4 regions of the Promicromonospora sp. Populi genome follow, and region 3 is predicted to be linked to each of the others. Evidence: riboswitches for the same ligand, from Rfam matches in the RefSeq annotation. Region 3 holds a riboswitch; each other region holds the start of a gene.
The links. Region 3 has a riboswitch for S-adenosylmethionine ahead of AB1046_RS01775 (LLM class flavin-dependent oxidoreductase). Riboswitches for the same ligand answer to the same signal wherever they lie in the genome.
Positions count from the first base shown of each region.

Region 1 (5,525 bases), 670 kb from region 3:
GTGCTCGGGCCGATGGTGCAGCGGGAGATCCTGTGGCTGCTGATCACCGGGCCGCAGGGCGACACGGTCCGGCAGCTCGGCCTGGCCGACAGCAAGCTCACGCGCATCAACCAGGTGGTGCAGTGGATCCGGGCCAACACCGCCGAACCGCTCCGGGTCGAGGATCTCGCCCAGCGCGCCGGCCTGAGCGCCTCCGCGTTCCACCGCACGTTCCGCGCGGTGACCGGGTCGAGCCCCCTCCAGTTCCAGAAGCAGCTCCGGCTGGTCACCGCGCGCCAGATCCTCGCGTCGCAGGACTCGAGCGTCACGCAGACGGCGTTCGCCGTCGGCTACGAGAGTGCGGCCCAGTTCAACCGGGAGTACCGCCGCTTCTTCGGCGCCCCACCGGGCCGAGACCGGAACCGCATCCCTCAGGCCGCCCCTCTGGGCGTCAGCCCGTGAGATCCGGTGTCAGCGGGCGTATCCCCCGCCGGGCACGTCGAAGACCTCCTCCAAGGTCGTGACCCCGGTGTCGCGCATGTAGGCGGCCAGTTCGCGGCCCACCCAGCGCAGGTGCCAGGCCTCGGCGGCGTACCCCGTGACGGCGCTGTTCTGCGGTGTGTACCGGACGACGAAGCCGAACGCGGCGGCATGCTCGGCGACCCAGCGCCCCTCGACTGTCTCGCCGAAGCACTTCTCGAAGTCGCACCCCGCTTGCGTGGAGCTGCCGACGTCCACCCCGAGGCCAGTCTGGTGCTCGCTGTGCCCCGGGCGGGCCGACACCTTGTCCGCCTCCGCGGCGCCGAGCTGCGCCACCCAGCCCTCGTAGACCTGGGCCTGCTTGGCGTACGCGCGGTAGGCGCTACGCAGCGTGAGGTGCACGCCGTCGGCGTCGGCGGCCGCCAGCAGGGCGGTGAGGTCGGGGGCGGCGGCCGGCTGCACAAGGTAGCCCCGGACCGTGGTCAGGTCGGGCTCGAAGGCCGGGTCGAGCGGCCTGCCCTTGTTGACGACCACCCACGGGCTCGTGGGGTCGGTGATCGAGTGCGCCGCCAGGTCGATCGCCGGCTCGTCGCTCGGCGGGGCCGGGGCCGGGGCCGGGGCTGGGTCTGCGGGGCCCAACTCTGCAGAGCCCGGCGGCGCGAGCGACTCCGGCGTCGCCCCTGCCGCGCGTGGCTCCTGGAACACGGTCCCGATGGCGCCGGGCGCACACCCCGCGAGGAGCAGCAGCAGAGCGAGCGCAAGCAGGGCGAGCAGCAGCGGCGCGCGCGGAAGCAACGTGAGCGGAAGCGGCGCGCGAGCGCCCGTCGTCGTACGCGGCAGGGGTGGGCGGTCCGAAGAGGTGGTCACACCGGTTCGTGTACGTCGGCCAAGCCCTCATGCCAGCGCACGGGCTGTGACGTGGACAACACCTACGAACCTGTAATGGGCGGGTCTCCGCCGGACACACTGAGTCGGAAGCATGTCTCCTCACCCCCGGAGCCCGCCCTGGCCACGAACACGGATTCGCACCCCCTCGTGCCGGGCACGCTCACGCCCGAACGCACGGAGGAGCTCTTCGCTGCGCACGCGACCGCCGTCTACCGCTACGCACGTTCCCGGCTCCCGGCAGCCGAGACGGACGACGTGGTCGCCGAGGTCTTCGCGATCGTGTGGCGCAAGGGCGAGCTGCCCGACAACCCACGCGCCTGGCTCCTGGGGGTGGCGCGCCGGGTGATGGCGAACCAGGCGCGCGCCCGGCACCGGCGGATCGCGCTGGTCGAGCGGGTGCGTGCACATCCCGAGCCGGCAGGCCAGGACGAGGTCCGCCTGACCGGCGAGCTCGACGAGCTCCGGCGCGCGATGGCGCTGCTGCGCCCCGCCGACCGCGAGGTCATCGCCCTGCTCGGCGCGGCCGAGCTGTCCACGGCGGAAGTCGCCCAGGTCATGGGCTGCACGACGGCGGTCGCCGCCACCCGGGTGCACCGGGCCCGACGGCGGCTGCGCGCGGCCTACGAAAAGCTGACCGAGAGAGGAGCCTGACGTGGCCGATCGTGACCAGTTCGATGCTGGGCGGTTCGATGTCGACCGGGCCGACTCTGACCAGACCGAGAACGAGCTGACGCGCGTGCGCCGCGCCCTGCGCGAGGTCGAGCCCGAGATCGATCTGGCGCGGCTGTACGCCGAGTCGCGGGCTCGCGCAGGAGATGCGGCGCCCGGACTCGCCCCCGCGGACCGGGTCGGCACCGAACGTGTCGAGATCCTGCTGCGCGATCCCGGGTCTGCCGCCTGGCGGCCCCGGTCCGGAGCTCGCCGCGGGCAGGCGTTCGCGTGGGGGGCGGCGGCCGCCGCGGCCGCGATCCTCGCGGTGAGCCTCGCCGGCCCACCTGTGCTGCGTGCCCTCCCGGGTTCGGCCCCGAGCGCGTCGACCTCCGACCCGTCGCGGCTCCTCGACCTGACGGCCGATGACGTGGTCACCCGCGCGGTGCAGGCGATGGGCAGTGACAGCTGCCGGCTCAAGTCGCGCTCAACCCTCGGAACCGAGTCGACGTCCGGTTTCGACGCCCTCCCCCCGACGGGTGCGGAGCCGCCCAAGGCCGTGCTGCTGGACGACCAGCCCCTGCAGGCGCTGCATGCGGTATCGATCAGTGCGCTGTTCGGCCTGCCCCAGCTCGAAGGCACGGACTATCTCCTCCACGAGGACCTTGGCATGGAGTCGGTGGACGGGCAGACGGTTGTGCGGATCAGGATCACCCCCTCGGACACCCTGGTGCTGGACGGTGCCGTGACCCGCTTCGAGCTGCTGGTCGACGTGGCGACCTGGCTGCCGCTGGCCGGGGAGATCCGGGCCGAGTCGGACCAGGGCAGCCAGTACGTCATGCACAACGAGTTCACTTGGGCGGGTTGCACCGAGCCGAGCCCGGGGCCGACCGAGCACGACGACACACCCGGGTCGTGATAGCGCGTAGCCCGTGGTGCGGCTGCTCGCTTGGCACACTTTTTGTTGGCGACGGTCCGAGGCAGATGAGTGTCCGAGGGATGGACGCTTTCGCGACCACATGCCGGGCATGCTTACGATCCAGGTCAATCATCCAGAGCGGTCGAGAGTCCTGGCTCAACGACACCGCAGCAACCTGCCTCCGGAGCGCCAATTCCGGGCAAGGTGCTAACGCCAGGTCCGATGGAGCTGATACGCATGGCAGTCGAGTTCACGCCCCCGCACCTTGCCCACGCAACGATTCTGGGCTACCCGCGCATCGGCCGACGACGCGAGCTCAAGCGCGCCGTCGAGGCACTCTGGGCCGGACGCACCACCACCGAGGAACTAGAGGCGACCGCCCGTGACCTGCGGCTGACCACAGCACGCCATCTCGTCGGGCTCGGCCTTGATGCGGGCTCGGCCGCCGTCCCCGGCTCGTTCTCCTTCTACGACCAGGTGCTCGACGCCGTCGCCCTGCTCGGCGCCGTGCCCGAACGGTTCCGGGACCTCGCGATATCGGCCGACGGCGCCCCCGGCCGCCTCTCCCTGGAGGGCTACTTCACCCTGGCCCGCGGCGAGGGCGACAAGCCGCCGCTCGAGATGACCAAGTGGTTCGACACGAACTACCACTACCTGGTCCCCGAGATCGGGCCGGACACCCCTATCGGGTTCGTCGACGACCGCGCGGTGCGTGAGTTCACTGAGCTCGCCCAGCCCGCGGACGGCGGCCAGGCCGTCGTGACGCGGCCCGTCCTGGTGGGGCCGGTGACGTTCCTGCTGCTCAGCAAGGCGGCCGGGCCCTCTGCCGCGGCTTTGCGGGGCTCGCAAGCTCACTCCTCAGCCGCGGGCGACGCACCCGCAGGGTTCCGTCCCCTGGACCGGCTCGACGACGTCGTCGCCGCGTACGCCGAGGTGCTCCGCGCCCTGGCCGCCGCGGGCGCCCCGTGGGTGCAGCTCGACGAGCCCGCGCTGGTCACCGACCTCCTCGACGTCCCCTTCGACGAGGTGGCGGACGCCGTCCGCCGGGCGTACTCCCGGCTCGCGACCGACCTCTCCCCCGCGCCCGGCGCGGACGGCGTCCCGGCGGAGCGGCCCGCGATCCTGGTCACCGCGCCGTACGGCGGCCTGCGCAGCGACGCCGGCGACGGGCTGGCCCTGCTGGCCGGCACCGACGTCGAGGCGATTGCTGTCGACCTGGTCCGCGGCGCCGTCCCCACCGGCGTCGCCGGCGACGGGATCGCCGGAACGGTCCCCGGGTTGGAGACCAAGACCTTGGTCGCGGGCGTCGTCGACGGGCACAACATCTGGCGCGCGGACCTCGACGCCCGGCTGACCACCCTGGAGGGCCTGACCGCGCTCGGCGCGGGGGCGGTCGCCGTCGGCACCTCGACGTCGCTGCTGCACGTGCCGCACGACGTCGCCGACGAGCCCCGCCTGGACGCCGGCCTGAAGTCCTGGCTCGCCTTCGCCGACCAGAAGGTCGCCGAGGTCGTCACGCTGGCCACCGGTCTGGCCGAGGGCCGGGCGGCGGTCGCCGACCAGCTCGCCGAGTCGACGGCGGTGGTGCGGTCGCGCGCCGAGGCGCCCGGCGTCGTCGTGCCGACGGTCCGGGAGCGGACCGCGGGCCTGACCCCCGCCGACGTCGAGCGCGCGCCGTACGCGGAGCGCGCCGCCGCGCAGCAGGCGCGGCTCGACCTCCCGCCGCTGCCGACCACCACCATCGGCTCGTTCCCGCAGACGTCCGAGATCCGGCAGACGCGGGCCGCCTGGGTGCGGGGCGAGCTGTCCGACGCCGAGTACACGGCAGCGATGCGTGCCGAGATCGCGAGCACCGTGGCGCTCCAGGAGGAGCTGGGCCTGGACGTGCTGGTGCACGGTGAGCCCGAGCGCAACGACATGGTGCAGTACTTCGCGGAGCAGCTCGACGGGTTCGCGACCACGGTGCACGGCTGGGTGCAGTCGTACGGTTCGCGCTGCGTGCGGCCGCCGGTCCTGTGGGGCGACGTGTCCCGGCCCGCGCCGCTGACGGTGGACTGGACCGCATACGCGGCGTCCCTGACGAGCAAGCCCGTCAAGGGCATGCTCACGGGACCGGTCACGATCCTGGCCTGGTCGTTCGTGCGCGATGACCTGCCGCTGGGCGACACGGCCGACCAGGTCGCGCTGGCCCTGCGGGACGAGGTGACGGACCTGGAGGCGGCGGGCATCGGCGTCGTGCAGGTGGACGAGCCTGCGCTGCGCGAGCTGCTGCCGCTGCGCCGGGCCGCGCACGCGGGCTACCTGGACTGGTCGGTGCGCTCGTTCCGGCTGGCGACGTCCGGGGCACAGACCTCCACCCAGGTGCACACGCACCTGTGCTACTCGGAGTTCGGGCAGGTCATCGGCGCGATCGACGGCCTGGACGCCGACGTGACGTCCGTGGAGGCCGCGCGGTCCCGCATGGAGATCGTGCCCGAGCTGGCCGACGCCGGGTACGGGCGCGGCATCGGGCCGGGGGTCTACGACATCCACAGCCCGCGGGTGCCGTCGGTCGAAGAGGTGACCGACCTGGTCTCTCTGGCTGCCAAGTCGATCGACCCGCGGCTGGTCT
Region 1 covers NZ_CP163528.1:1,081,429-1,086,953, forward strand. The annotation lists gene AB1046_RS04885 (helix-turn-helix domain-containing protein) at 1-441, shown strand, start outside; gene AB1046_RS04890 (M15 family metallopeptidase) at 451-1,326, opposite strand; gene AB1046_RS04895 (RNA polymerase sigma factor) at 1,495-1,998, shown strand; gene AB1046_RS04900 (hypothetical protein) at 2,000-2,914, shown strand; SAM riboswitch class I at 3,041-3,143, shown strand; gene metE (5-methyltetrahydropteroyltriglutamate--homocysteine S-methyltransferase) at 3,152-5,525, shown strand, end outside.
Region 1: it holds a riboswitch for S-adenosylmethionine, as region 3 does, so the genes downstream of both, metE (5-methyltetrahydropteroyltriglutamate--homocysteine S-methyltransferase) here and AB1046_RS01775 (LLM class flavin-dependent oxidoreductase) in region 3, are expected to answer to the same signal.

Region 2 (5,525 bases), 1.7 Mb from region 3:
CCTCACCGCGAAGTTCGAGCTGGGGCTGTTCGAGGAGCCCTTCGCGGACCGCTCGCACGCCGACGACATCGGCTCGGCCCAGCACCGGGCGATCGCCCGCCAGGCCGTCGCCGAGTCGCAGGTGCTGCTCAAGAACTCGCGCCGCGCACTGCCGCTGGACGACGACGCGAGCGTGTACGTCGCGGGCCGCAACGCCGACGACCTGGGCAACCAGGCCGGTGGCTGGACCGGTACCTGGCAGGGCTTCTCGGGCGAGGTCACGGAGGGCACCACGATCCTTGAGGGCATCGAGGCGGTGGCTGACGACGTGACGTTCAGCGAGGACGCCTCCGCGCCGACGGCCGGTGCCGACGTCGGCATCGTCGTCGTGGGCGAGACGCCGTACACGGAGGGGTTCGGCGACGTCGGCGGGCCCGAATGGGCCTGGGACCCGGCCGACGGCGGGGTGTTCCGCGAGGAGAAGTCGATGTCGCTGCAGCCCGGCGACGCCGAGGTTGTGGAGCGGGTCTGCGCCCAGATCAGGACGTGTGTGGTCCTGGTCGTGTCCGGGCGGCCGCAGGTGCTCACCGAACAGCTCGGGTCGATCGACGCGCTCGTCGCGTCGTGGCTCCCGGGCACCGAGGGCGCCGGCGTGGCTGACGTGCTGTTCGGCGAGCGAAGGTTCACGGGCAAGCTGCCGGTCTCGTGGCCGCGGTCCGCGGACGACCCGGTGGTGAACGTCGGCGACCGGGACTACGACCCGCTGTTCCCGTTCGGCTGGGGCCTGTCGACGGGCGGCCGCACGTCGGCGCTCGACAGGGACCGGCTGGCGTTGCAGACCGCGGTGCTGGACCCGGCGACCGGCGTCCCGCCGGCGGCGTCGAAGGCGATCGCAAACGCGGACGTAGCCCTCTTGGAGGGCCGCAACACCGAGGCGGCCCGCCTCCTGAACGCGGCGGGCGGCCGCTGAGCCCGCCTCCGGGTGACTCTCCCCTTTGAGTCCTAAGTTTCTTCGCTTTGAGCCGGCTCAAAGCGAAGAAACTTAGGACTCAAAGGAGACGAGCCAGGGTCGGCCATTGGAGCTAACCCGGCAGTACCGCTAGGGCCTGTTCTACGTCCTCGATCAGGTCCAGGGGGTCTTCCAGTCCGACCGAGAGGCGGACCGTCGTCTCTGCGATGCCTACCGCGGCTCGGCCCTCGGCGCCGAGCTTGCGGTGGGTGGTCGTCGCGGGGTGCGTGACCAGGGACTTCGCGTCGCCGAGGTTGTTCGAGATGTCGATAACCTGCAGGGCGTCGAGGAATCCGAACGTGTGCTTCTTCGCGGCCTCGGCGTCCGACCCTTCGGGGACCGCGAGGTCGAACGTCACGACCGTGCCGCCACCGCTCATCTGGGACCGCGCCAGGTCGGCCTGCGGGTGCGAGTCGAGGAACGGGTACCGCACCGCGCCCACCCCGGGGTGCGCCTCCAGGGCGTTCGCGACGGCGAGCGCGCCAGCACCCTGCGCCGCGACGCGGACCGGGAGCGTCTCCAGCCCCTTGAGCAGGGTCCACGCGTTGAACGGCGACAGCGACGGCCCGGTGTTGCGGATGAACGTCTGTACGGGCCCGGTCACGTACTCGGTGGGGCCGAGGATGGCCCCGCCCAGCACCCGCCCCTGCCCGTCGATGTGCTTGGTCGCGGAGTAGACAACTACGTCCGCCCCCAGCTCCAGCGGCTTCTGCAGCAGCGGGGTGGCGAACACGTTGTCGAGCACCACGGTCGCTCCGGCGGCGTGCGCCAGGTCGACGACGGCGCGCACGTCCACGATGTCCTGCATGGGGTTCGACGGCGTCTCGAAGAACACCACGTCCGCCGGGGTCGCCAGGGCCTCTTCCCACTGGGACAGCACGTGCCCGTCCACGTAGTCGGTCTGCACGCCCCACTTCTTGAAGATCTCCTCGAAGATCACCACGGTGGAGCCGAACAGTGCCCGGGCCGCCACGATCCGCGACCCCGACTGCACGAGCGCGGCCAGGGACGTGAATACCGCGGACATGCCCGAGGCGGTCGCGTAGCAGGCCTCCGCGCCCTCCAGCAGGCGCAGGCGCTCCTCGAACGTGTGCACCGTCGGGTTGCCGTAGCGGGAGTAGACGAACCGGTCCAGGTCGCCCGCGAACGCCGCCTCGGCGTCGGCCGCCGCGTCGTAGACGTAGCCCTGGGTGAGGAACAGTGCCTCGCTCGTCTCCTGGAACTCGGTGCGCTGGTGGCCGCCGCGCACGGCGAGGGTCGCCGGGCGGACGCCGCGGGGGAGCGGCTTGCGGCCGGACCCGCCCGGGCTCGCGCCGGGGGGAAACGCGCCGGTGACGGTCACGCGGCGCCGTCCGTCCAGGGCAGGCCGGCAACCTTCCAGCCCTGCTGGTCGCGGACGCCGTCGGCCCCGGGGGCGCCCTCAAAGCCCTCCAGCACGTTGTACGACGGCGCGATGCCCGCTGACGTGGCGAGCCGCGCCGCACCGATCGAACGCTGACCGGAGCGGCAGAGGAACACGATGGGGCCGTCGCCGATCCCGGCCGCCTTGAGCTCCTCGAGGAACCCGGGGTTGGGGCGGCCGCCGGCCTGTACCCACTCGGCGAACAGGGGCTGCTTCTCCAGCGACGTCGTGTCGGGGATGCCGATCGTGCGCCACTCGCCCTGCGTGCGGACGTCCACGAGGGTGGCGCCCGGGTCGGCGGCGAGCAGGTCCCAGGCCTGCTGGGGCGTGATGTCGCCGGCGTAGCCCTCGGCAGGGTGGGCTTCGGGGTGCGCGGGATCGCTCATGTAACTCTCCTCCATCGGTCGTGGCGGTAGCACCCGTGTCCGTTCTCGCTGTAGCGGGAACGCTGGGTTGCTGCGGCGTCGTCGTGCCACGTCACTCGGCCGCTCGGGATGGTCGTTGCCAACCCTACGACAGGTGTCCGGTGGGTGGAACAGTGTCTCGACAGGCGATCCCTATTGGAGTCATAGGATTTGCAGCACTGTGACGACGACGACCGATCTGCTCGACGCACTGAAGCGCTGGCCGGAGCGTGTGCCCGGTCTACCGGCGTGGGTCTGGGACGCGCCCTACGACGGTGCCCGTCATCCACAGGCTGTGGATCCGCGGGCCGCGGCGGCGGATCCGGGCCCGAGCGGAGGCCCGGAGCTGGGCGCCAACTGCCAGCTCTACGCATACTCCGTGCTGGGCCTGGCAGGGCGGCAGGTTCCGCCGCACCGGTCGAGCGAGCTCTGGGGCGACACCTCCCTGGCCCATCCGCGGCTCGGCGATCTGGAGCCGTGGGACCTCGTCCTGTTCAACCGCAGCCTCAACCACGGCGCGGCCGCATACGGCGCACACGTCGCCGTCTACCTGGGCGACGACCGGCTGCTGCACCTCTGCGCCGAGCTCGGCCGGCCGGCGGTGTGGACCCGGGCGGACTTCGCGGCCCGCGAGCGGTACGCGTCAGTGATCGGTGCAGTCCGGATCGCGGGCCTCGCGGCCGCGCAGCGGCGACCAGATGGTGGGACCAGCATCTGAGACGTCCGTTGACAGAGCTTTTACCCGCAGCAGAGGATAACGGCAGGTCATGAGTGTCAGCGCGAAGCCCCGGCTCGCTGGCCGGCAACCCTCCCTCCGCGGTGGGGTGCCCCGGGTGACGACCTGGCCGCGCGCAGCCCGCGCGCGGCAAGCGCGGGGGAACCTCCCCCAGGACTGTGGAGGACTACATGTCTGCACCCACCCTTGCCCGTGATCTCACGGTGGACGACGCCGCTCCGCTGCGCTCCGTGGTCGGCGGCGGCACGCTCGTCCCGCTCGTGGACGGCACACGCGTCACGTATGCCAATCTCGACGTCGCGGCTTCGGCCCCGGCGCTGCAGGCCGTCGCGGACCGGGTCACCCAGGTGCTCCCCCTGTACGCCAGCGTGCACCGCGGCGCGGGATACCTCTCCCAGGTGAGCACGGCGCTCTACGAGACCGCCCGCCGCACCATCGGCGCGTTTGTCGGCGCCCGCGAGGACGACCTGACGATCGTCACCCGCAACACCACCGACTCCCTGAACCTGCTCGCCGGATGTGTCCCCGCGCAGCCCGACGGCGAGCCCGGCCGCGTGCTCGTCCTCGACGTCGAGCACCACGCCAACCTGCTGCCCTGGCAGCGCACCACCGAGGCCACGGTGCTGACCGGCGGCGCCACCGTCGCCGAGACGATCGCCCAGATCCGCGAGGAGCTGGCCGACGCCGCCGCACACCGACCGTTCGCGCTCCTCGCCCTCACTGGCGCCTCCAACGTGACCGGGGAGTCGCTACCCATCGACAAGATCGTCGCCGTGGCCCACGAGTTCGGTGTGCGAGTTGTGCTCGACGGCGCCCAGCTCGTGCCGCACCGACGCATCTCGCTGGAGTCGACCGGCGTCGACTACCTCGCCTTCTCCGGGCACAAGACGTACGCCCCCTTCGGCGCGGGCGTCCTGGTGGGCCGCCGCGACTGGCTCGACACCGGCACGCCCTACCTCGCCGGCGGCGGCGCCGTGCGGCGCGTGCGGGTCTCCGGCACCGACTGGCACGAGGGCCCCGCCCGGCACGAGGCCGGCTCGCCCAACGTGATCGGTGCGGTGGCGCTCGCGGCCGCGTGCGAAGAGCTGGCGGCACTCGACCCGGCCGATGTCGCGGCCCACGAGAACGCGCTGCGCCGTCGGCTCGTCTCCGGGCTGGAGGCGATCGACCGGGTCGAGGTCGTGCGGGTGTGGGCGGACGCCGTCGACCCCGTGGGCGTCGTGACCTTCACCGTCGCCGGCTGATGACCCGGGCCTGGTGGCCGCGTACCTCTCCGCGGAGCACGGCATCGGCGTGCGGGACGGCCGCTTTTGCGCGCACCCGCTGCTGGGCCGCCTCGGGTTCGACGCCGGAGCGGTGCGCGCCTCGGTCGGCGTCGGCACCGCGGGGGAAGAGGTGGAGCGCCTGGTCGCCGCCGTCGGGCGCCTGGTGACGGACGGACCGCAGGCCGGGTACGACGTCGTCGACGGCCTGTGGGTAGTGACCGACGACCCGCGCCCCGTGCCCGAGGGCTCCGGCCTGGAGGGTCTGCTGGCGACTGCCGCCCTGGGCTTCGACGAGGACTTCGGCTGCCTTCCGGACGAGGCGTAGCACATACCAGACGTGCAGGTCACCGTCGGTGGCCCGCACGTCCGGCACGTCACAGGGGGAACGCGTGCGGCCGCGGCAGGGCCGCCTCCAGCTGAGCCGCCAGCGCCAGCAGGGTGGGCTCGCCGCCCGGCCGGCCGATGATCTGCACCCCCATCGGCAGCCCGGCGGGCGCCTCGGCAGTGGGCGCGGTCCAGTGCGTCGGCACCGTGATGGCGGGCAGCCCGGCGACGTTGAGCCACGACGTGAACGGCGTGTACTGGCACTGCTGCTCGAAGTTCCGCTCCGGATCCTCGGCGTCGTACCACCCGATGGGCCGGGGGGTGAGCGCGAGCGCGGGCGTGACGACGGCGTCGTACGGGCTGAGCTGTGCGATCAGCGACCGCTCGTAGGCCGTGAGGATGCGTA
Region 2 covers NZ_CP163528.1:3,941,052-3,946,576, forward strand. The annotation lists gene AB1046_RS17810 (glycoside hydrolase family 3 N-terminal domain-containing protein) at 1-949, shown strand, start outside; gene AB1046_RS17815 (O-succinylhomoserine sulfhydrylase) at 1,062-2,330, opposite strand; gene AB1046_RS17820 (rhodanese-like domain-containing protein) at 2,327-2,776, opposite strand; gene AB1046_RS17825 (hydrolase) at 2,976-3,512, shown strand; SAM riboswitch class IV at 3,558-3,672, shown strand; partial or broken gene AB1046_RS17830 (aminotransferase class V-fold PLP-dependent enzyme) at 3,701-5,120, shown strand; gene AB1046_RS17835 (amidase) at 5,170-5,525, opposite strand, start outside.
Region 2: it holds a riboswitch for S-adenosylmethionine, as region 3 does, so the genes downstream of both, AB1046_RS17830 (aminotransferase class V-fold PLP-dependent enzyme) here and AB1046_RS01775 (LLM class flavin-dependent oxidoreductase) in region 3, are expected to answer to the same signal.

Region 3 (5,525 bases):
GGGTGCCCCGCGACGTCGACGAGTCGGTGTCCTGGAGCCTGGAGGGCTACATCAACGACGCCGGGCTGGCCCGGATGGCGCAGGCGCTCGCGGACGCGCCCGGTACCCCGGAGGGCCGTCGTCGCGCCCTGCGGGACGAGGCCGCCTACCTGCGGCAGAGCGCGCTCGGGTACGTGCACCTCTTCGACAACAAGACGGGCTTCTTCCGGGGGCGCGGGCAGGACGGGTCGTTCAACCCGGCCACGTTCGACCCGGACGAGTGGGGCGGCGACTACACCGAGTCCGACGCCTGGAACTTCCTGTTCCACCCGGTGCACGACGGCGCGGGCCTGGCCCGCCTGCACGGCGGGCGCAAGGGGCTCGCGGAGCTGCTGGAGCGGTTCTCAGCCACCCCCGAGCGGGCGGACAAGCCGGGCACCTACGGCACGGCGATCCACGAGATGTTCGAGGCGCGCGACGTGCGGCTGGGCCAGCTCGGGCAGTCCAACCAGGTGTCGCACCACATCCCGTACGTCTGGCTGTTCGCGGGCCGGCCGGACCGTACGCAGGAGACGGTGCGCGAGATCCTGGCCCGCCTGTGGACCGGCAACGACCTCGGGCAGGGGTACCACGGCGACGAGGACAACGGCGAGATGTCGGCCTGGTACGTGCTCTCGGCGCTCGGCCTGTACCCGCTGGAGATCGGGTCGTCGCGCTGGGCGATCGGCTCGCCGCTCTTCGAGCGGGCGGTGGTGCACCGGCCCGACGGCGACCTCGTGGTCGAGGCGCAGGGTGCGGCGGACCAGTGGTACGTGGCGGGTCTGGCGGTGTCGGACGGCGACGGCGCGACGCGGGCAGTCGTGGCGCCGTCGGTGGAGCATCGCGAGCTGACCGGGGGAGCGACCCTGCGGTTCGACCTGTCCGGGACGCCTACGCGCTGGGGGGTGCCGTCGTCGGACGATGAGTCCGGTTCCGGTTCTGACGCCGGAGCCTCACCCGCCGGGCCGTGGCAGCGGGCCGACGGCGGCTGGCGCACCAGCGGCGCACCCCTCTCGCGCCTGACCGACGGTGATCTGACGGCCTCGGTCGAGGTGACCGGAGTCCTCGAGTGGCGGCCGTCCCGTGAGATCCCGGAGGGTGCCGTTATCCGCGCCTACACGCTCACGTCGTCGACCGGGGACCGGGTGCCGCCGTCGGCCTGGCGGCTGGTCGCGGACGACGGGCGCGTGCTGGACGAGCGCTCCGGCGAGGAGTGGCCCTGGCCGGGCCAGCTCCGGCCGTTCGTGCTGGCCGAGCCCGCACCCCTTACCGGCCTCCGGCTGGAGCTGGGCGACGACGGCGCCCTGGCCCAGATCGAGTTGCTCTGCGGCTGAGATCCTGCGGCTTCGGTCCGTTGCTCTGAGATCGGTCAATTAACCGACCGATCTCAGAGCAACGGACCGAAGTCGGTGATGGGTCGCTGCAAGGGACCGAAGTCAGCGGTCGGACCGTGCGGCACTCTCGGCGAGACGCATATCCCGGCATATGAGATCTGGCCGAGGGATTGTTGACTTCGATGGGTTCCATTCGTATCTTCTCTACATCGGGATCGACCGCACTAATCCGACCGGAATGGTGTGGTAAGTCCCGGCAGGTCATGAGCTCCGATGCAAAGCCCCGGCTGGTCGGACGGCAACCCCCCGCGCGGGTGGGTGCCCCGGGTGAGGACCAGGCCGTCCGCCGCCCGGCGGATGACAACACGCGTCGCTCGCCGTCAGGGCGAGCAGGTGAGGAGAACGACGATGACCCGGAGCGCTGCGTCCGCCGTCCACGTGTCCCTGCCGTCCAGGTACGTCGCTGCACGGGCCGGTGTGGCCCCCCGCGAGGACATGTGTTGTCGCTGTTCCTGTCGCTGACCGCGGCAGACCCGACCCGCTGACCGGCCCTCGCCGGTCCTCCGCTCGGACCACCCCTCGGCGCCACGCGCCGAGCCCCGGCCGAAACCGGCCCTCACGTTCCTGACCGGACGTCTCTCTCCTGCTTTCCGGCAGCCTCCGCTCCCGGGTGACCCATGAACGCCGTCGCACATCATCCGTGCGCCGCCGGCAGGGGCCGTCCGGGCGCCGTCGCGCAGCCGCAGCCCGAACGGAGCCCCGCCGTGCCGTACCCACCGCAGCCCACGTCCCTCTCCTCCGCCGGTCCCTCGCCCCGCCCCCTCGTGCTCGGCGTGGACCTCACCTCCGCCGGCGCCCGCCCGGGCGCCCACCGCGCCCGCGGCCCGGTAGCGCCTCGTCCGTTCGACGGCGAGCGGTTCCTCCACCTGATGCGGACCGCCGACCGCGGCCTGCTCGACCTCGTCACCCTCGACGAGAGCTTCCTGCTCCACCCGGGGCGCAGCAAGGTCACCGGGCGGCTCGACACGGCCGTCGCCGCGGCCCGCGCCGCCCGGGTCACGACCGGCGTCGGGCTTGTGGCCGCCGTCGACACCGTGCACGTCGAGGCGGCCCACGCCGCCGTCGCCCTGAGCAGCATCGACCGCGCGAGCGGCGGCCGGGCAGGCTGGCAGGCCACCCGGCACAGTGCGGTTCCCGAGCCCGACGAGGCGTGGGCGGCCCGCGTCGAGCTGGGCATCCACTCCGTGACCCGGGTCTGGACCGGTAGGCCAGGTACGGGTGCCGGGGCGGTCCAGCTCGACGCCGACGGCCGGTTCCGCGTCGACCACGACGGCATCCGGTTCGCCGTCCGCGGCCGGCCGGCGAGCGGCGGCGACCCGTTGCCGCGCGTCTGCCCGCCGGTCGTCGTGCGGGTGCGCTCCGAGGCGAGCGCCGCGCTGGCCGGGCGCACGGCCGACGTCGCGCGGATCGCCGTGACCGACATCGCGCACGCCGTCCGGCTGCGCCGCCTCGTGCGGGACTCGGCCCTGTCCGCCGGGCGCGACCCCGAGGAGGTGCGGGTGCTCGCCGAGGTGTACGTGGTGCTCGCGGCCGAGCGGGCCAGCGCTCGCGCGCGGCTGGAGCTCGTCGAGGCGCTCGAAGGCACCGCGCCCATGGGCAGCTCGCTCGTCTTCGCGGACACCCCGGACGAGCTTGCCGTGCTCGTCGCCGACTGGGCGTCGGTCGGTGCCGCCGACGGGTTCCTGCTGCGCCCGTCCTCGCTCAGCTCGGACCTCGACGCGATCACCGACCACCTGGTGCCCGCCCTCCAGCGGGCGGGGCTGTTCCGCACCGAGCGCACGGAGACGACGCTGCGCGGGTCGCTCGGGCTGCCCGACGCCGACGCGGTCGACCGGGCGCAGCCCACGGGCCGGCTGCTGAGCGCCTGACGCGGGCGCCGACCGCACCCGAGCAGCACCGCACCAAAGACACCACACCCATTCGTGAGGGAGAACAAATGACCACCCCTGAGGCGCAGACGCCTGAAGCGCAGACCCCCGAGCTGCAGGACCCTGAGCTGCAGAACCCCGAGGCAGCCGGCGCCAAGGTCGCGAGCGGCGCCCTGCTGATCGACGTCCGCTCGGCGGCCGGGCGGGCGTCGTCGGGCGAGATCCCCGGCGCCACGCTCGTGGACCGGGACAACCTCGACGCGCTCTTCGGGCCGTCCGACCACCCGGCGATCACGGTCGACACGCCGGTAGTGATCGTGTGCGGCTCGATCAAAGGCTCCGGCCCGGTCGCCGAGGCGCTGGCCGCGCGCGGCTACACCGACGTCTCGCACGTCGACGGCGGGTTCCCCGCCTGGAAGGAGGCCGGACTGCCCGCCACGGAGCCCGAGCCGAGCGCCGCGCCATGACGGGGTTTGCCACCCGCCAGGTCCACGCGAGAGCAGCCACGTCCGACGGCGGTGCGCCCGACGCCGCGCCGTCGGGCCGCGTGACTCCGCGCGCGACGCCGGTGTACCTGACCGCTGGCTTCGAGTTCGAGCAGTGGGAGCAGGCCGGCGGCCACTTCGGCGCCGGGGAGGGGTTCGCCTACACGCGGACCGGCAACCCGACCACCGCCGCCGTCGAGCAGCGGATCGCCGCGCTCGAAGGCGGCACGGACGCCCTGTTCGTGGCCAGCGGGCAGGCGGCCGTCACGGTCGCCCTGCTCGGCCTGGTCGCGGCCGGCCAGCGGGTGCTCGCGGCGTCCAGCCTGTACGAGGGCACGCGCGGGCTGCTCCTGGAGAACCTGCCCCGGCTCGGCATCGAGGCCGACTTCGTGGACGACGCCGCCGACCCGGCCGCCTGGGAGCGGGCGATCCGTCCCGAGACCCGCGTGCTGTTCCTGGAGTCGATCCCGAACGCCCGCAACGACCTGCCGGATCTTGCCGCCGTGGCCGACGTCGCGCACGCCCACGGACTGGCGCTCGTCGTGGACAACACGCTCGCTACGCCGTACCTGCTGCGCCCGATCGAGCACGGGGCCGACGTCGTGGTGCACTCCGCCAGCAAGTTCCTGGCCGGTCACGGCTCGGTGCTGGGCGGCGTCGTCGTCGACTCCGGGACGTTCGACGCCGCCGCGTCGGGTGCGCTGTACCCGCACCTGGTGGCGCCGTCGCGCACCGGCGGGCCGTCCGTGGCCGAGCGGCACGGCGGCCGGGCGCGCCTGGCATACCTGCGCGAGACCGTGGCGCCGCGGTTCGGCCCCACACCGTCGCCGCTGAACGCGTTCCTCGTGGGGCAGGGCATCGAGACCCTGTCGCTGCGCGTGGCGCGGCAGAGCGCCAGCGCGCTGGAGATCGCGCGGTGGCTGGCGTTCCGGCCCGAGGTGGTCTCCGTGGACTACTCCGGGCTGGACTCGAGCCCGTCGTACGCGCTGGCCAAGCGGTACCTGCCCGACGGGCAGGGCTCCGTCTTCACCTTCACGCTGCGCGGGGGCGCGCCCGCCGCGCGCGCGTTCGTCGAGGCCGTCGAGGTCGTCACGCACATGACGCACATCGGCGACGTCCGCTCGCTCGTGCTGCACCCCGAGAGCACGAGCCACGTGCTGCGCACCCCCGATGAGCGCGCCGCAGTGGGTGTCTACCCCGGCACCCTGCGCCTGTCCATCGGCGTCGAGGACCTGCCCGACCTGATCGAGGACCTGGAGCGGGGGCTCCTGGCCGCTGGCCGGGCCGCCGGCGGGGCCGATGATTCCAGCGAGGCCGACGACACCCGCGGGGCCGACGACTTCCGTAAGGAGACACCATGACCCGCCTGCAGCACCTGGGCTGGTTCCTGTCGCGCGGCTTCGGGCCGCACGGCTGGGGCCACGACTATCTGGACTGGAACTACGACTGGACCCGGCCCGACCTCTACGTCGAGTCGGCCCGCGCGCTGGAGCAGGCGGGGGTGGACCTCCTGATCATCGAGGACGCCCCGTCGCTCGGCAGCCCCGAGACCATCGACCTGCGTGTGCGGCAGGCGTTCGGCGGCCCCAAGCACGACCCGCTGCTGCTGGCCCCGTACCTGTTCGCGGCCACGCAGCACCTCGGCGTCGTGCCGACGGTCAACCCGGCCGCCGTGCTGCCGTACACGGGCGCGCGCCAGCTCGCGACGCTACAGCACCTGTCGGGCGGCCGGTTCGGCCTCAACCTCGTCACCGACACGG
Region 3 covers NZ_CP163528.1:410,302-415,826, forward strand. The annotation lists gene AB1046_RS01770 (GH92 family glycosyl hydrolase) at 1-1,352, shown strand, start outside; SAM riboswitch class IV at 1,612-1,724, shown strand; gene AB1046_RS01775 (LLM class flavin-dependent oxidoreductase) at 2,117-3,280, shown strand; gene AB1046_RS01780 (rhodanese-like domain-containing protein) at 3,349-3,747, shown strand; gene AB1046_RS01785 (O-acetylhomoserine aminocarboxypropyltransferase/cysteine synthase family protein) at 3,744-5,126, shown strand; gene AB1046_RS01790 (LLM class flavin-dependent oxidoreductase) at 5,123-5,525, shown strand, end outside.

Region 4 (5,525 bases), 1.9 Mb from region 3:
CTCGGACGGACCGTCATCTGGGTGGTCGTGGTCGTGGGCCTCACCCTGGTCGGCTCGCTCGCGCTCGCGGCGCTGCTGAACAAGGCGTTCCCGGGACGCCGCATCGTGCGCATGGCCGTGATCGTGCCGTGGGCCGCCAGCGTGGTCATGACGACGCTGGTGGTCCACTACGGCCTGGAGCCGTACTTCGGCATCATCAACTCGTTCCTCGTGGACATCGGCCTGATCGATACACCAGAGGGCTACGGCTGGACCCGGCACCCCGAGACCGCGTTCGCGTGGGCCATCGTGGTCGCCGTGTTCGTGTCGCTGCCGTTCACCACGTACACGATCCTGGCCGGGCTGCAGACGGTCCCCGGCGAGACCGTCGAGGCCGCGCGCATCGACGGCGCCGGGGGCCTGCGTACCTACTTCAGCGTGGTGCTGCCGCAGCTGCGGGGCGCGGTGTCGGTGGCGGTGCTGATCAACATCATCAACGTGTTCAACTCGCTGCCGATCCTGCGCGTCATGACGGGGTCCATCCCCGGGTATGACGCCGACACGATCATGACCATGATCTTCAAGTACATGCAGAACCAGCGGCAGATCGACCTGGCCAGTGCGCTGTCTGTCATCGCGTTCCTGGTGGTCATCGGGATCGTCGCCATCTACGTGCGGGTCGTCCGCCCTCTGGAGGAGGTCTGATGACCGCGACCACCGCATCGGCGACCGCGCCGCGCAAGGCGACCCAGCCGCCGTCGGACAACCGGCCGCGCGTGCGAAAGTACACGGAAGACCAGGTGCCGCTCGGGTCCCTGCTGCTGCGCATGTTCGCCGGCCTCGTGGTGCTGGTCGTGTTCATGCTGCCGTACCTGATCATGTTCTTCGGCTCGGTGAAGACGAAGGCGGAGATCAGGTCCGTAGACCCCACCTACTTCCCCACGGAGTGGCACTGGGAGAACTACGTCACGATGTGGTCCACGCCTGAGACGCCGCTCCTGCAGAACCTGATCTCCACCCTGGTGATCTCGCTGTGCGCCACGTTGCTCGTGCTCGCCGTGGCGCTGCCTGCCGCGTACTACACGGCGCGGTTCCGGTTCCCCGGTCGGCTCGTGTTCCTGTTCCTCGTGATCGTGACCCAGATGCTGCAGCCGGCGGTGCTGACGTCGGGCCTGTTCCGCCAGTTCATCGCCCTCGGGCTCCTCGACACGTGGGGCGCGATGATCCTGGTCAACGCGGCGTTCAACCTGTCGTTCGCGGTCTGGATCATGCACAGCTTCTTCGCGAGCATCCCGAAGGAGATCGACGAGGCCGCGCAGATCGATGGCGCCGGCACGTTCACCGTCCTGACCAAGATCAACCTGCCGCTCGTGTGGCCCGGGATCGTGACGGCTGTCGTGTTCACGTTCGTCGCGTCCTGGAACGAGTTCGCGGCGTCGCTGGTGCTGCTGACGACGGCGGGCAACCAGCCGCTGTCCGTGGCGCTGACCAAGTTCGTGGGGCAGTACGAGACCTCGTGGCACTACGTGTTCGGGGTGTCCATCGTGGCGATCGTGCCCGTGGTGATCCTGTTCATGCTGATCGAGAAGCGGCTGGTGGGCGGCCTCGTCGCGGGTTCGGTGAAGTAGGCGGCGCGGACCTGGTTGGGGTCGTCTCGCCGAGCGGACGGAATCTGTCCCAGTGCTGGACAATCGCATAGCATGGTGGCGATCCCATCCAGAGCGGTCGAGAGTCCTGGCTCCGTGACACCGCAGCAACCTGCCGACTTCCTGCCACGTGGCCGTGGCGTGAGGACGTAAGGTGCTCACGCCAGGTTCGATGGAGCAGCCATGGTCGCCGAGATACACCCGCACCGCCCCACGGTGTCGTTCGAGCTGATGCCACCGCGTCGGCCCGACGCCGCGCCGAACTTCTGGGAGACGGCGCAGCGGCTCGTGGCCGCGCGGCCGGACTTCGTCTCCGTCACGTACGGGGCGGCCGGGGGCGACCGGGCGACGTCGCGCGAGGTGCTCGCTACGCTGCTGCGGGGTACGCCCGTGCTGCCGGTTGCCCACCTGACCTGCGTGGGCGCGTCCCGCGAGGACGTGTCCGAGGTGATCGACGAGTTCCTCGAGGCCGGCGTCCGGTCGTTCCTCGCCCTGCGGGGTGACCCGCCGCGCGACGAGCCCCACTGGCGCCCCACGGACGACGACGTGCACTCCAGCATCGACCTGGTCCGGCTGCTGCGGCAGGTGGACGAACGACGCTGCGCCGCGGATGCCAGCACAGCCCTGCGCTCCGCCGCCCGCCCGCTCACCATCGCCGTCGCGACGTTCGTGGACGGTAATCCCGGGGCCGGCACCACGCGGGAGCAGGAGATCCGGCGGCTGCTGGAGAAGCAGGAGGCCGGGGCGAGCTTCGCGATCACGCAGTTCTTCTACCGGGCGCAGTCGTACACGAGGTTCGTCGAGGAGGCCCGGTCGGCGGGCGTGACCATCCCGATCCTCGCCGGGATCCTGCCCACCACGGAGGCGCGCCGGCTGCGCCGGGTCGAGGAGCTCACCGGGGTGGCCGCACCCGCCGACCTGCTGCGGGACCTCGACCGGCTCACCGCGCCCGACGGCGCCGTCGACCCCGAGGCCCAGCACGAGCACGGCATCGGGTACTCCGCCGAGCTCGCGCGCGAGGTGCTCGAAGCCGGTGCGCCCGGCGTGCACGTGTACACGTTCAACAAGCACCGCCCGGCCCTGGACCTCCTGGAGCGCGCGGGCCTGACCGTCTCCCGTCCCCGCTGAGTGCTGGCTGGACATCGCCTGCAGGGTATATCCCTGATGTGATGTATCGGTCGGATGCACGGTCGGCCGATACTACGGATGAAATCGGCCCCTACCCCCAGCGACCGAACCGTGGAGGCACCACCGTGCACGATCACGATCACAGCCCCACCGACCACACTGAACACAGCCACGCATCTCTCGGGCGGCGCGAGCTGCTGCGCGGCGCCGTCGTCCTCGGCATCGGTGCCGCGGGCGCGACGATCGCGGCGCCCGCTGTCGCGACACCTCTCGGTGCCGACCCCGCCGCCTCGCCGTCCCTGGCCCCCGAGCCCGAGGCACCCGCCGACGCCCCGCCGGGCGCGCTGGCCGGGGTCGAGGTCGTCACGCCGACCATCGCGAGCTGCGCCACCTGGGGCGCAGCGGCGGCCCGCGGCACCATCGAACCCGTCGCGGCCAACCCGAACAAGATCCTGATCCACCACACGGCGTCGGCCAACGTCACCGACTACTCGCAGGCCGCCGGTTATCAGATCGCCCGCGACATCCAGCAGTGGCACTTCGCCAACGGCTGGGTAGACACCGGTCAGCACCTGACGCTGAGCCGTGGCGGGTACGTCATGGAGGGACGGCACGGCTCGCTGTCCCGGCTGCAGAACGGCAGCGGCACGGTAGTCGGCGCGCACGCCCCCGGCCAGAACAGCCAGGCCATCGGGATCGAGAACCAGGGCACCTACACGAGCGCCACGCCGCCCGCGCAGCTCTGGAGCCGGCTGGTGGAGCTGTGCGCCTACATCTGCGACCAGTACGGGATCGCGCCGACGCAGATCTACGGGCACCGCGACTACACGGCCACGGCCTGCCCGGGCGACGTCCTGTACTCGATGCTGCCGCAGCTGCGGTCCGAGGTGGCGGCGGCCCTGTCCGGCTCGACCTGGTCGGTCATCGTGGACAACACGTCGGCGGGCTTCGCGGCAGGCGGCTCCTGGCTGACGTCGGCGTTCTCGGCCGAGCGGTACGGCGCCAACTACCGGTACGCGACGCCGGCCGAGGTCAGCGACCTGGCGACGTTCTCGGCGACCATCCCGTCCAACGGTTCGTACCGGGTGGAGGCGTGGTTCCCCGGGATCGCCGGCTACAACACGTCGACGCCGTTCATCGTCTACACCGGGACCGGCTCGTCGACTATCCGGGTTGACCAGTCCACGGGTGGTGGTGCCTGGCTCTCGCTCGGCACCTATGCCATGACGGCGGGTACCCGCACGGTCGTGGCGGTCAGCCGCTGGACGCAGGGCACCGCATACGTCGTGGCGGACGCGATCCGGATCACGCGGCTGTGACCCACCCGTCGGGGTGACGGGTCAGGACTGCGGAGCGGTGAGTGCCTGGAGCAGGTCTTCGGGCGAAGCGACGCCGACGAGCACCGACGACGTCCGAACCCTCCGCCACACCTGTACCCGTCCCTCGACCGGGCGCGACAGCTCGACCAGGACGGCCGGCGACGCCGTCGACCGCACGAGCGAGGTCCGTCCCGTGGTCTCGTCGAACCCGACGCCCAGCTCCAAGGGTTTTGTCGTCGTCGGCCGGTGCACCGCGGCCGAGGCGACGTCGGCGAGCGGCACGTCCACCGCTCCCACCCAGCCGAACCGGAACCGGACCACCCCGCCGGCCACGCGGTGCCGTGACCACAGCGGCGAGACGAACGCGACCAGCAGGGCTGCCGTGAGCACCCCGGCGACGAGGTCGACGGCCAGCGCAACGGGCACGGGCAGCAGTGCGCCGGCGATCAGATGCAGCACCAGCACTTCGATCCCACCCAGCACTACGAGACCTGCGACAAGAGCGAGCCAAGGTCCGCGCCCGCCGAGGCCGAACGTCCTGGCCGCACCGAAGCCGACGGCGCTCACGTGTCCGCGCGCTCCTGGCCGCTCATCGCCTGGATGGACTGCATGACCTGTTCGGTCAGCTCGCGTCGCGCCTGGGCCGGCTTGGTGCCGGCCGCGATCTGGCGGGACGGGTCGATCGGCACCCCGAAGTGCAGCTCGACCCGGGCGAACCGCGGCATCTTGCCGATGGGCTTCACCTTGTCGGTCCCGAGCAGCGCCACCGGGACCACGGGAGCCTTGCCGGTCAGGGCGAGCCACGCGACGCCGGTGTGGCCCTTGTGCAGCTTGCCGTCCCGTGAGCGGGTGCCCTCGGGGTAGATGCCGAACGCGCCGCCGCGCTGCAGCACCGCGAGGGCGTCCTCCAGGGAGCGCTGCCCGGCGCGCGGGTCGTCCCGCTGCACCGGGATGTCGCCCATCTTGGTGAAGAACCAGCGCGACAGCCGACCCTTGATGCCCTTGCCGGTCCAGTACTCGGCCTTGGCCAGGAACGCGACGTGCCGCGGGGCCATGATCGGGATGAGCAGCGAGTCGATGAACGACAGGTGGTTGCTCGCCAGGATCACGGCGCCGCGCCTCGGGATGTTCTGCAGGCCAGTGACGCGCGGGCGCAGAAGCACGAGCACGAGGAGCGAGAGGATGAGCTTGAGGAACCGGTACGTCACCGGCCTATTGTGCACCCCTCAAGCGACCCTGTGGACTGGGTGATGCGCGGGGTGAAAAGACTAAAGAGAACTGCAAGATGTCGACCATGTTTCAGACGTACAGGTCACGCGGGTGACCTGTACGTCTGACCGGAGTGCTGTGCTGGTCAGGGCGCCGTGCCGTCGCCCTTCTCGAAGGCGGCGAGCCGCACCTGCACGGCGCGGACGCGGTCGACGTCGAGCTTCTCGCTGCGGTCGAACCGGTA
Region 4 covers NZ_CP163528.1:3,697,028-3,702,552, forward strand. The annotation lists gene AB1046_RS16730 (carbohydrate ABC transporter permease) at 1-684, shown strand, start outside; gene AB1046_RS16735 (carbohydrate ABC transporter permease) at 684-1,607, shown strand; SAM riboswitch class I at 1,689-1,804, shown strand; gene AB1046_RS16740 (methylenetetrahydrofolate reductase) at 1,809-2,753, shown strand; gene AB1046_RS16745 (N-acetylmuramoyl-L-alanine amidase) at 2,879-4,072, shown strand; gene AB1046_RS16750 (hypothetical protein) at 4,094-4,639, opposite strand; gene AB1046_RS16755 (lysophospholipid acyltransferase family protein) at 4,636-5,280, opposite strand; gene AB1046_RS16760 (glycoside hydrolase family 2 protein) at 5,427-5,525, opposite strand, start outside.
Region 4: it holds a riboswitch for S-adenosylmethionine, as region 3 does, so the genes downstream of both, AB1046_RS16740 (methylenetetrahydrofolate reductase) here and AB1046_RS01775 (LLM class flavin-dependent oxidoreductase) in region 3, are expected to answer to the same signal.